One region of the Comamonas sp. 14P8.1.4 genome, then DNA from elsewhere that is predicted to be linked to it. Evidence: riboswitches for the same ligand, from Rfam matches in the RefSeq annotation. Region 1 holds a riboswitch; the other holds the start of a gene.
The links. A riboswitch is a leader RNA that binds a small molecule or an ion and turns the genes downstream of it on or off. The one in region 1 is predicted to bind cobalamin.

Region 2: linked by a shared signal. The riboswitch ahead of AC27VO_RS09655 (cobyrinic acid a,c-diamide synthase CobB) and the one ahead of AC27VO_RS01335 (glutaredoxin family protein) in region 1 are both predicted to bind cobalamin.

What each region holds. Positions count from the first base shown of each region.
Region 1 covers NZ_JBYOKN010000001.1:277,890-283,282, forward strand. Annotated here, with positions in the region: gene nrdE (class 1b ribonucleoside-diphosphate reductase subunit alpha) at 1-1,848, opposite strand, end outside; gene nrdI (class Ib ribonucleoside-diphosphate reductase assembly flavoprotein NrdI) at 1,845-2,273, opposite strand; gene AC27VO_RS01335 (glutaredoxin family protein) at 2,282-2,509, opposite strand; cobalamin riboswitch at 2,677-2,911, opposite strand; cobalamin riboswitch at 3,292-3,527, shown strand; gene AC27VO_RS01340 (TonB-dependent receptor domain-containing protein) at 3,595-5,393, shown strand, end outside.
Region 2 covers NZ_JBYOKN010000004.1:77,583-82,975, forward strand. Annotated here, with positions in the region: gene hemN (oxygen-independent coproporphyrinogen III oxidase) at 1-337, shown strand, start outside; gene AC27VO_RS09640 (sulfite exporter TauE/SafE family protein) at 343-1,056, shown strand; gene AC27VO_RS09645 (cell division protein ZapA) at 1,279-1,800, opposite strand; gene AC27VO_RS09650 (DUF904 domain-containing protein) at 1,797-2,009, opposite strand; cobalamin riboswitch at 2,181-2,423, shown strand; gene AC27VO_RS09655 (cobyrinic acid a,c-diamide synthase CobB) at 2,829-4,220, shown strand; gene cobU (bifunctional adenosylcobinamide kinase/adenosylcobinamide-phosphate guanylyltransferase) at 4,233-4,838, shown strand; gene AC27VO_RS09665 (ABC transporter substrate-binding protein) at 4,826-5,393, shown strand, end outside.

The DNA.
Region 1 (5,393 bases):
GTACACGCGACCAATCTTGCCTTCCTTGCGGATCTCGATACGCGAGGCAATCGGATGGATGGAAGAGGTGGAGTTGTTGATGTAGCTGATCGACCCTGTGGGTGGAATGGCCTGCAAATTGCGGTTGTACAGGCCGTGAGCCATTACGTTCGCCTTCAGCTTTTCCCAATCGGCGCGCGTAGGTAGCTGCACGCTGTTCTTGGAAAACAGGGCTTGTACGGTCTCTGTCGTAGGCAGCCAGTCGCGGCAGGTGTACTTGTCAAAGTATTCACCGGTGGCGTACTTGCTGTCTTCAAACCCTGCAAAGCGCTGTTTTTTCTCCTGTGCCAACAAGCATGAAGCGCGCAAGCAGTGGTAGGCCACCGCTGCGAAATAGACACTGGTGAATTCCACTGCAGCCGGGCTGTCGTAGTGAATTTGCTCACGTGCCAGGTAGCCGTGCAGGTTCATTTGCCCCAGGCCAATGGCGTGGCTATCGTCATTTCCCTTGCGCACCGAAGGCACGGAGTTGATGGCACTCATCTCTGACACTGCAGTGAGCGCCCGAATCGCTGTTTCCACAGCAGCCCCTAAATCGCCACCATCCATTGTGGTGGCGATGTTGAGCGAGCCGAGGTTGCACGAGATGTCGTTGCCAATGTGTTCGTAATTCAGGTCTTCGCTCAGTGTGGAAGGCGTGTTGACCTGCAGGATTTCTGAACACAGGTTAGACATGTTGATGCGACCAGCAATCGGGTTCGCACGGTTCGCCGTATCTTCAAACAAGATGTAGGGGTAACCGGACTCGAACTGGATTTCGGCAATGGTTTGGAAGAACTCGCGTGCCTTGATCTTGGTCTTCTTGATGCGTGGGTCGTCCACCATCTCCTTGTAGTGCTCGGTCACCGAGATATCGGCAAATGGCTTGCCGTAGACACGTTCCACGTCGTACGGCGAGAACAGGTACATGTCCTCGTTCTTCTTGGCCAGCTCAAAGGTGATGTCGGGGATCACCACGCCCAGCGACAGCGTCTTGATGCGGATCTTCTCGTCCGCGTTTTCGCGCTTGGTGTCGAGAAAACGCATGATGTCCGGGTGGTGGGCGTTCAGATACACAGCACCTGCACCTTGGCGCGCACCCAGCTGGTTGGCGTACGAGAAGCCGTCTTCCAGCAGCTTCATCACGGGAATCACTCCGGAGGACTGATTTTCGATACCTTTGATTGGAGCACTTAACTCACGCAGATTACTGAGCAACAGAGCCACGCCGCCCCCGCGTTTGGAAAGCTGTAGTGCCGAGTTAATGCTTCGGCCGATACTTTCCATGTTGTCTTCCAGGCGTAGCAAGAAGCACGAAACTAGCTCACCACGCTGTTTTTTTCCGGCGTTCAAAAACGTGGGTGTGGCGGGTTGAAAACGCCCTGCAATGATCTCTTCCATTAAACGCATGGCAAGTTTTTCATCACCGCGTGCCAAGGCCAGCGATACCATCACCACCCGGTCTTCAAAGCGCTCCAGATAGCGTTTTCCATCACGGGTTTTAAGGGTGTAAGCGGTGTAGTACTTGTAGGCGCCAAGGAAGGTGGGAAAGCGGAATTTTTTGCCAAAAGCCGCTTTAAAAATCCGCTCAATAAACTTGGGAGAGTACGCGTCCAGTACCTCTGCTTCGTAGTAATTTTGCGAGCGCAAGTAGTTCAGTTTTTCTTCCAGCGAGTGAAAGAACACGGTGTTCTGATTCACATGCTGTAGAAAGTATTGGCGTGCGGCCTTGCGGTCGGCATCGAACTGCAGTTTGCCTTGGGCATCAGGCAAGTTCAGCATGGCGTTCAGGGCGTGAAAGTCCAATTCAGTAGGGGTGCTCAGGTTCATCGCAAAGCTTCTCGGACAGTAGGTAAATTGGAAGACAGAAAATGCTGGTCGATATGGCGCAGACGTTGCCAGTCCGTGGGCGTTCCGGCCATTTCCACACGTAGCAGCAGGGGAACATCGCATTTGCGGGCAATCACGTCGCCAGCTTGAGCGAAGGCAGCGCCAAAATTGCGATCCCCGCAGGCCACCACTGCGCGTAGCCATTGACGACGCTCTGGCGCATTCAAAAAACGGATCACGGCTTTGGGTACTGCGCCGTTGCCTTGGGCATCCCCAAACGACGGGGTGAGCAAGACAAAGGGCGCTGTAATCTCAGGCTGTGCTTCTTCGGGGGTGCGTGGAATTCGAAGTCCTGACAGTCCCGCTTGTTGAAGGAGCCGCGCTGTATTTCCAGTTTTGGAAGAATAAAAAACCCAGCGAGCCATGATCGGCCTTAAGCCGTGGCTGCCAATGCGGCTAAGCGGTCTGGGCGAAAACCACTCCAGTGTTCATCGCCCGCTTTGACCACGGGGACTTGGCGGTAGCCCCATGTTTGCACTTGAGCTGCGGCTTCCGCGTTCTGGGAAACATCAACGACTTCGTAGGCCAAGCCTTGGCGATCCAAGGTGCGCGCTGTCATCGTGCATTGGGGGCAATGGGGTTTGGAAAAAAGAGTGATCATGAAGCCTTCAAGCCCTGCTAGACAGTGGCACGACAGGTTTCTGATAGCTAAAGACGCAGGTCGCGGCACACGGCGCAAAGCAGGTGTACCTAGCTGGTTGGTCCAAGAAAGCATATGCAGCCACCCAGGCGTCCCCGCCTGTACGGTTGATGAAAAGCCAAGAACGTGTTCTTGGCTGCTTGTTGGCCGGTATCCAGACTGGTAGGCACAGGTAACACGCCTTCCCAAAGCCGAGGCTTCAGTGGCTGCTTGTGTTACCGCGCACTGCAAAAAAACTGCAATGCACCTCACTTACTGTTGCGGGGGCAGTTCAGGTTAGCCTCGTCGGAACAAGGCCTCCTGATTCTCGTTTAACCCTAGCTTGAGAACTCACGCTAGTGCACCAACAAGATGAATTCTATGCGCCAAAACTTTTTTGAAAACCAGTTTGGGCAGCCATTGATCGCTGACTTGATCTGTCAAAAAGTGCTAGGAGCTTGCTTCAAGCATTTCACTTTTTCTTGCTCTTCAAGCTTGCTTCCCTTGGAATTACAGTGCCTTAGATCGAGGAGGCCGCTTCTCTTTGGGCTTCGCTTTGTCATTGTTTTGTTTTGTAAATTCAAAAAAAGATTGACATAAACACTCCGCAGCCAAGGTTATGCGGGATTGTGTGGATAGGGTCGTGCACGTTTCTCGTGGATGTGTTTGGCGCCCAATTGAAATTGGCACCATGTAAAAAATGGGCTGTGGTTGAACTACTACGGCTACCAGCTTGGAGGCAGCATGAAGTTGCCTCCAGCCTTAGAATTAACCCGCTTTCTGGTGCTCGCGCGGTCTTCCCTGGCCGCGCAGTTAAACGGGAAACATGAGAGGGTGCGCGCTCTTCAGTGCGCCACCTTGCATGTACTGCCCCCGCAACAGTGTGTGCACGGGTCGTAAGACCAGCCTACCTTGCTACAACCACTGAAGCTTTTGGCTTTGGGAAGGTTTAGGTAGTCGGTGCACCAGTCTGTAGACCGGCCGGAAATGGTTCGAAGAAGCTGCTCCGCACTCTTCGGTTTTTTGTGACGCACTTGCGGGGACGCTGTGCGTACAACTCAAGAAATATGACTATCCACACCTCCATCTTGCATGGCGCAGCTGTGCGCCAGCCTGCACGTTTTGCATGGGCAGCCATTGCCATTGCTGCTGCGTCGACAGCGCATGCGCAGAATGATTCAGAAAAACGGTTGAATACCACGGTTGTGACCGCCACACGATCGGAAACCAAGTTGGATGAAACCTTGGCTGATGTTCGGGTGATCACTGCTGAGCAAATCTCTAACCTGGGTGGACGCTCCTTGGCAGAAGTGCTGCAAAGATTGGCAGGCGCCCGGATGACCAGCAACGGCGGCCGTGGGCAAACGCAGGGCATCAGCTTGCGTGGTAGTTCTCAAGTGATTTTGTTGGTAGACGGCGCGCGCTTTGGCTCTGCCACAGCAGGAGATCCTTCATTACAAAGTCTGCCCTTGGAGCAAATCGAAAGAATCGAGGTTGTGCATGGGCCGGCATCCGCTCTTTATGGCAGCGATGCTATTGGTGGCGTTATTCAGATATTCACGAAAAATGGCAAGGGGCATGGAAAAGCATTGACCCCAAGTGCATCGACCACTTTGGGCAGTCGTGGCTATAAAGATGCTAAAGCAGGACTGATTGGTGAGCAGAAGGGGTGGAATTACAGTCTGAACGTCGCACGTGTCGTTGATCCCGGTTTTTCAGCCAGCAATAGCAAAATCGGGTCATATATATTCAATCCCGATGTTGATAAATTCAACCAGTCATCCGTAACGGCCAGCCTTGGATACGCATTCAACGACACATGGCGTCTGGACGGGAATTTCATGCAAGCAGATGGCTTCGCAGAATCTGACAACGGGGCAGCAGCACAGTCTTGGCTAGATTCAGATGCTGGCACACGTGCTTTGAAGCTTTCCGGCGCATTCACCCAGGAATGGAAAACTTCACTGAGCTATTCGCGTGCCTTGGACAAACAATGGAATCGTGATTTGGATATTGCTTCGGCAACTTTGAGTAGCACAACATATAACACTCGCCAAGATGAGTTCAAGTGGGGCAATGAAATCAAGACCGGTCTGGGTGTTGTTGTTGCAGGATTTGAGCGCTTAGAGCAAAAAATATCAACGACGACGGCCTTTGATCAGTCCGAACGCTCCACCAATGCAGCTTACGCTGGATTGAATGGTGCGTTGAATGCGCATTCATGGCAGGTGAATATCCGAAGAGATGATAGTTCCCAATATGGGGTTTACAACACATGGGGCGTGGCGTATGGCTATGAACTCTTGCCCAACCTGCGTGTGCATGCAAGCCGTGCCAGTAGTTTGAAGGCTCCAACATTCAACGATCTTTACTACCCAGGCTTAGGGAATCCTCTGCTGCAACCAGAAGTTGCACACGGCAATGAGTTGGGGGTTGACTGGAGCATCGCCTCTCATCACTTCAAGCTTGTTGGGTTTGACAACAAAGTGGAGAACTTGATTGCATGGGCGCCTATTGCACCTGGTAGCTGGACTTGGAAGCCAGCCAATGTGAATCAAGCGCGCTTGAAAGGCTGGTCTCTGCAGTACCACCTTAATCAAGATAGCTGGAATCTGAACGCCAACTATGAACGTCTTAGCGCTCGAGATGGTGATGGTGCCGTACTGATGAACCGGGCCAAGCACCAAGTTTCTATTGCGCTGGACAAGTCATGGGGGGCTTGGAAGTTGGGTGCATCCGCCTTGTATGCGAGCGAGCGCCAGCGCTCAGTTTCTGAGACGCTAGCGGGCTACACCACCATGGATGCCTATGCCGAGTACCAGCTCAATAAAGATTGGGCGTTCCAAGCGCGTATTTCCAACTTGAC
Region 2 (5,393 bases), on a different contig from region 1:
TTACGACCTGTTGGACCAAGGGCGCTTGCCCGTGGTGCGTGGTTTGGCCTTGTCACGGGACGACACCATTCGCCGCGCGGTGATCATGACCATCATGTGCCAAGGCGAGGTGTTCTATGAGTCCATCAACAGTGCGTGGCTCATCGATTTCAAAAAATATTTTGCAGCAGAAATTGAGGCGCTGGCAGACCAGCAGGACGAAGGTCTGGTGACGATTTCCGATGACTGCATCACGGTCACCCCCAAAGGGTGGTTCTTTGTACGTGGCGTGGCCTTGGTGTTTGACCGTTATTTGCAGGCAGATCGCAATCGTGCCCGATTCTCGCGGATCATCTGATCCCTATGATTCTTTCCTTGCTTTGGACCGCATTTTTCATGGGGCTCGTGGGTGGGCCCCATTGTCTTGCCATGTGTGCGGCACCTTGCCATGCGGTGATCCAGGGCCATGGTCAAGTCGTGCAGATGCATGCAGCATGGTCACCGCAACGCCGGGCCTGGAGCTGGAGCACCTGCCAGTTTCATCTGGGGCGCCTGCTTGGCTACGCTTTGCTGGGCGCCGTGGCCGCTTTGGCCATGGAGCAAGTGGCCTGGTTTTCGGATCAAACCTCTGCCTTGCACCCTGTATGGGTCCTCATGCACCTGGCGATTTTGGCCTGGGGGCTGCTCATGCTGTTTCAGGGACAGCAGCCCGTGTGGCTGGAGCGCGCAGGGCGTGTGGTCTGGGCCAAGGTGCAGCCTGTGTTGTCTTTGCGCGGTGGTGCCTTGCTGGCGGGAATGGCCTGGGCATGCATGCCCTGTGGCTTGCTTTATTCGGCGGTTCTGGTCGCGGCACTGAGCGGCTCTGCATGGACGGGGGGCATCAGCATGCTGGCATTTGGGGTGGGCAGTGGGCTGTGGCTGCTGGCTGCACCACTGGCGTGGCGCTGGCTCAGCGGGAGGGTCAACCGCTGGCGTTCAGAGTGGGGAACACGCGCTGCAGGCCTGATGCTGGTGGCCGTATCACTGTGGGCGTTGTGGATGGACTTGGTCTACAAGCCGTCCCTGTGGTGCCGCTAGAAGGGAAATCGCTGGGGGGTGGTGCCGAATGGCGAATGAAGGTGTCTGCAAAACCACCGAGCCGTCATCCTGAACCGGGGGTTCAGGTGGGCGAGAGCAACCTAACGTTGGGTTCGTCTGACGCGAGACGATCACGCTTGCTAGGCAATGTATCAAGCCCGTGCTCAATGAGCATTGGTTCAAGGCAATATAAAGCCCGGCGGATTGCAGACAGGTGCGATTTTACAGGCTTTCCGCAGGCGTGGAGGGCAATTCCACTTGAGCGGCGTTGTCTAAATCTGTGTCGATGCCGATATCGGTGGTTGCGGGCATTGCGTCTACCATGGCTTCCATGGATGGCTGCGTGTGCGCCAGCGGTTGGCTTGCCTGCGCCAAGGCTTGATCGATGCGATCCACCAAGGCACTGGCAAGCGCCTGATCGTGGCTGGCTTGGGCTTCCAAAGCGTGCAAACGCTCGGCATCGGCGTCAGTCAGTGCTGCACCATCAGTGTCCTGGGCACCTTGCAGTGCAGCAAGTTGTTGTTGCAGGGCTTGCAGCTGGTTGCGCAGCTCCAGGCTTTCAAACGCCAGATTGACGGCCAGCAACACACCAATACGCTCGCGCGAACGCAGCTTGGTGTTGTCCAGCATTTGCTGGAACTGGTGATCCACCCGTTCCACCGCCTCGAGCAGCTGTGCTTCCTGTCCGTCAGGGCAGGTCAGCAGATAGTCCTGGTGCAGGATTTGTGTTTCTAGCTGGCTCAAGATGCCTCCTGATTGACCGGCAAACGTTCGATCAACTCATCCACGCGTGCCCGCGCAGCTTTCAGGCGTGACTTCAGCGAGTCACGCTCCTTGTGCAAAGCCTGGATCTCTTCGCTGAGTTGGCGATTCGCGTGCTGCATAGCTTCGTACTGCTCCAGTAGCAGCTCTACACGCCCTGCAACGGGGTCAAGAATGGATGGTGTCGTCATGGATTGCTCCAATTGTAGGACTGCCCTTTTGAAGGGAATCGCAAATTTAGGGCAGATCGCAAGATATAGCTACAAAAGCTTGTTTCAAGCTGTCAATGCTGGCGTGCATTGGGCCCGGTGCGGGCTGTGAATGCCGGTTGCGCTGCCCAGCAGACTTTTTCCAGCATTAGAATCGACCACTCAAATGTTGGTGCTCGCAGCTTGGTTCACAAGTTTGCAGTTCAACGGGAAGCAGGGTGGCGGTGTTGACCTTCAGCACCACCTAGCCTGCGCTGCCCCCGCAACGGTGAGTTCTTGGCGCTAGTCATAGCGCCCATCCATCATCACAAGCCACTGAATGCCTTGAACAAGCATTTGGGAAGGCGATGGACCTGAGGAACCAGCCCGGATACCGGCCAACATTGGTGTGCCCGCTTCGGTGGGCATGGTTACCCATTGCTGGCGGGGAGGCTGGCGCGGGTCGATATCTCCAAAATCCCCCATGTTCTTGATGAATCCACGGTGCGCTGGTGTCGTTGCATTGGCATTGCGTCGTTCTGCTGCGTGGTGCATGCCGTGGCGTAGCTCGGTGGGCTTTCAGCATCTGTGCAATGCCACGGCAGGGTCGTGGCCGGCACATCGTTCGCAACGGCATGCCACGTTGGGTGCTGAAACCATGGCGCCAGCTTGGAAGCCGGGCACGAAAGTGCAGGCGGCCAGCTGCCATGACAAGGGTGGGGGGCGTGCACCTGCTGGTGGGTTGTGGCTTGGAGAGCGTCTCGGATTCAGCAACCATCACCAAGGTTCATTTTTATCTTGCTACGCATTGCCCGTTGCTCCATGACCCAGTCTTCAACATCTCCTTCCTGTGTGGCGCTTTTGATTGCCGCCCCCGCATCGGGGCAGGGAAAAACGACTGTGACGGCTGCCTTGGCCCGCTGGCACACGCGCCAGGGGCGCCGGGTGCGGGTGTTCAAGTGCGGGCCTGATTTTCTGGATCCTTACTGGCACCAGCTGGCCAGCGGAGCCACGGTGCACAACATTGATGCCTGGATGGTGGGCATGGAGGAGGTGCGGGCCCGTTTGGCCGATGCCGCACGCCATGCCGATGTGCTTTTGATTGAAGGCGTGATGGGGCTGTTTGATGGCAGCCCCACGGCTGCTGATCTGGCTGCACAGCTAGGGATTCCGGTGCTGCTGGTGATTGATGCAAGCGCCATGGCAGGCAGTTTTGGCGCCTTGTTGCTGGGCATGCAGCAGTATCAGCCAGGGTTGCCCTGGGCGGGGGTGCTGGCCAACCGCGTGGGCAGCAGCATGCATGCCCAGATGCTGCAAGCCAGCGTGCGCGATCCCGGCGTGTGGCTGGGCGCTTTGCAGCGTGTGGGAGAGGGCAAAAACGCGCAGTTGCTGCCTGAGCGCCACCTGGGTTTGGTGGCTGCACACGAGCTGCCCGACGCCATGGAGCGCCTCAATGCAGCGGCCGATGCGCTGGCTGCCACGGCCTTGGGGCAAATGCCCTGGCAGGAATGGCAGCAGCGCTGGTCGGTGACGTTCCCTGCAGAGCCTGCTGCGCTCATCCCACCCATGGAGCCTTGGCTGCAAGGCCGTACCGTGGCGGTGGCACGCGATGCAGCATTCAGCTTTATCTACCCCGCCAATCTGGATTGCTTGCAGGCCATGGGCGCGCGCCTGGCGTTCTTCTCGCCTTTGGCGGGAGAGCGCTTGCCGGCGTGCGATGCACTCTGGTTGCCAGGCGGTTACCCAGAGCTGCACGCCGCCACACTGGCTGCGAATACGGCCCTTCAGCAAGATGTGCGTGCCCATGTGCACGCAGGCAAGCCAGTGTGGGCCGAATGCGGTGGCATGCTGGCGCTGGGCGACAGCATCCAGACCGCGTCGGGTGAGGTCTACCCCATGTGGGGCATCCTGCCCGGTACGGCGCAGATGCAGCCGCGCCTGGCAGGCCTGGGCATGCAGCAATGCGTGCAGCAGGGTGGCGTGCTGCGTGGCCATACCTTCCACTACTCACGCTTTCACAGCCCGGTGGCGGTCATGGCCCGCACCAGCCGCGCCCAGCAACCGGTGCAGGCGCAGCAAGGCGAGGCGGTGTACCAGCACGGCAGTGTCCACGCCAGTTACTTTCATGCCTGGTTTCCTTCCCACCCACGCGCAGTGGCGGCCTTGCTGGGCGCGCACGCTGTGGAATGGTCGGCTGCGGCAGCCCCGGCATAATTTGCAACTCTTATGAATGCTTTGAACAACAGCACTGTGACGCCCTGGCAAGAATTGATCCTGGGTGGTCAAAAAAGCGGCAAAACCCGCCGCGCGGAGCAAGCTGCGCGTGACTGGCTGGACGCGGCGGCAGGTCGCAGTGCGGTGTACCTGGCGACGGGGCAGGCGTGGGACGCCGAGATGCGCACCCGCATTGCACGCCACCAGGCCGATCGCGCCGCACGTGTGCCCGGTATGCAGACGGTGGAGGCACCGCTGCAGCTGGCACAGGCCCTGCAAGCCCACAGCCAGGCGCAGACGCTGGTGGTGGTGGATTGCCTGACCTTGTGGCTGACCAACTGGATGATGCCTGCAGAGGAATTGGAATCTGCCTCTAATTCGGCTCAAACCGAGGACTGGAGCGCGCAGCGTGCTTTGTTTTTGGAAGTTCTGCCCCAGTGCCCGGGCCCCGTGGTGGTGGTGGGCAATGAGATTGGTATGGGCGTCATTCCCATGGGCCAAGCCGTGCGTGCCTTTGTGGATGCGCTGGGTAGTTTGAACCAGGACGTGGCGCGCGTATGCAGCCGCGCCACTTTGATGGCAGCAGGCTTGCCGCTGCAACTGAAATGCAACCATTGATACGACGTAGCCTGCATCTGCTGCTGTGGGCATGTGCCGCCCTCGGTGGTGTGACCCATGCGCTGGAGGTGCCAGAGGCCGCGCGCCGCGATGACCGGGGCCGCGCCATTGCCCAGGCGCAACCGCCACAGCGCATTGTCAGCCTGCTGCCTTCGCTGACCGAAACGGTCTGTGCCCTGGGGGCGTGCAACAAGCTGGTGGGGGTGGATCGCTATTCCAACTGGCCGGTCACGTTGCAAACCACCTTGCCCGTGCTGGGTGGGGGCATGGACCCGAATGTCGAAGCGATTGTGGCGCTCAAGCCCGATGTGGTGCTGCTGTCCAACGCCTCGCGGGTGGTGGCGCGGTTGGAGTCGCTGGGCCTGCGCACCCTCACGCTGGAAACCCGCACACAGGCCGATGTGCACCGCGTGCTGCAAAGCATGGGCTTGCTGTTGGGGCTGCCGCCCGAGCAGGCAGAGCGCGAATGGCAGCGTGTGCAAGCTGGCATGGATGCAGCCGCACAGTCGCTGCCCACGGGTGTGCAAGGGGCCAAGGTGTACTTTGAGGTCAGCC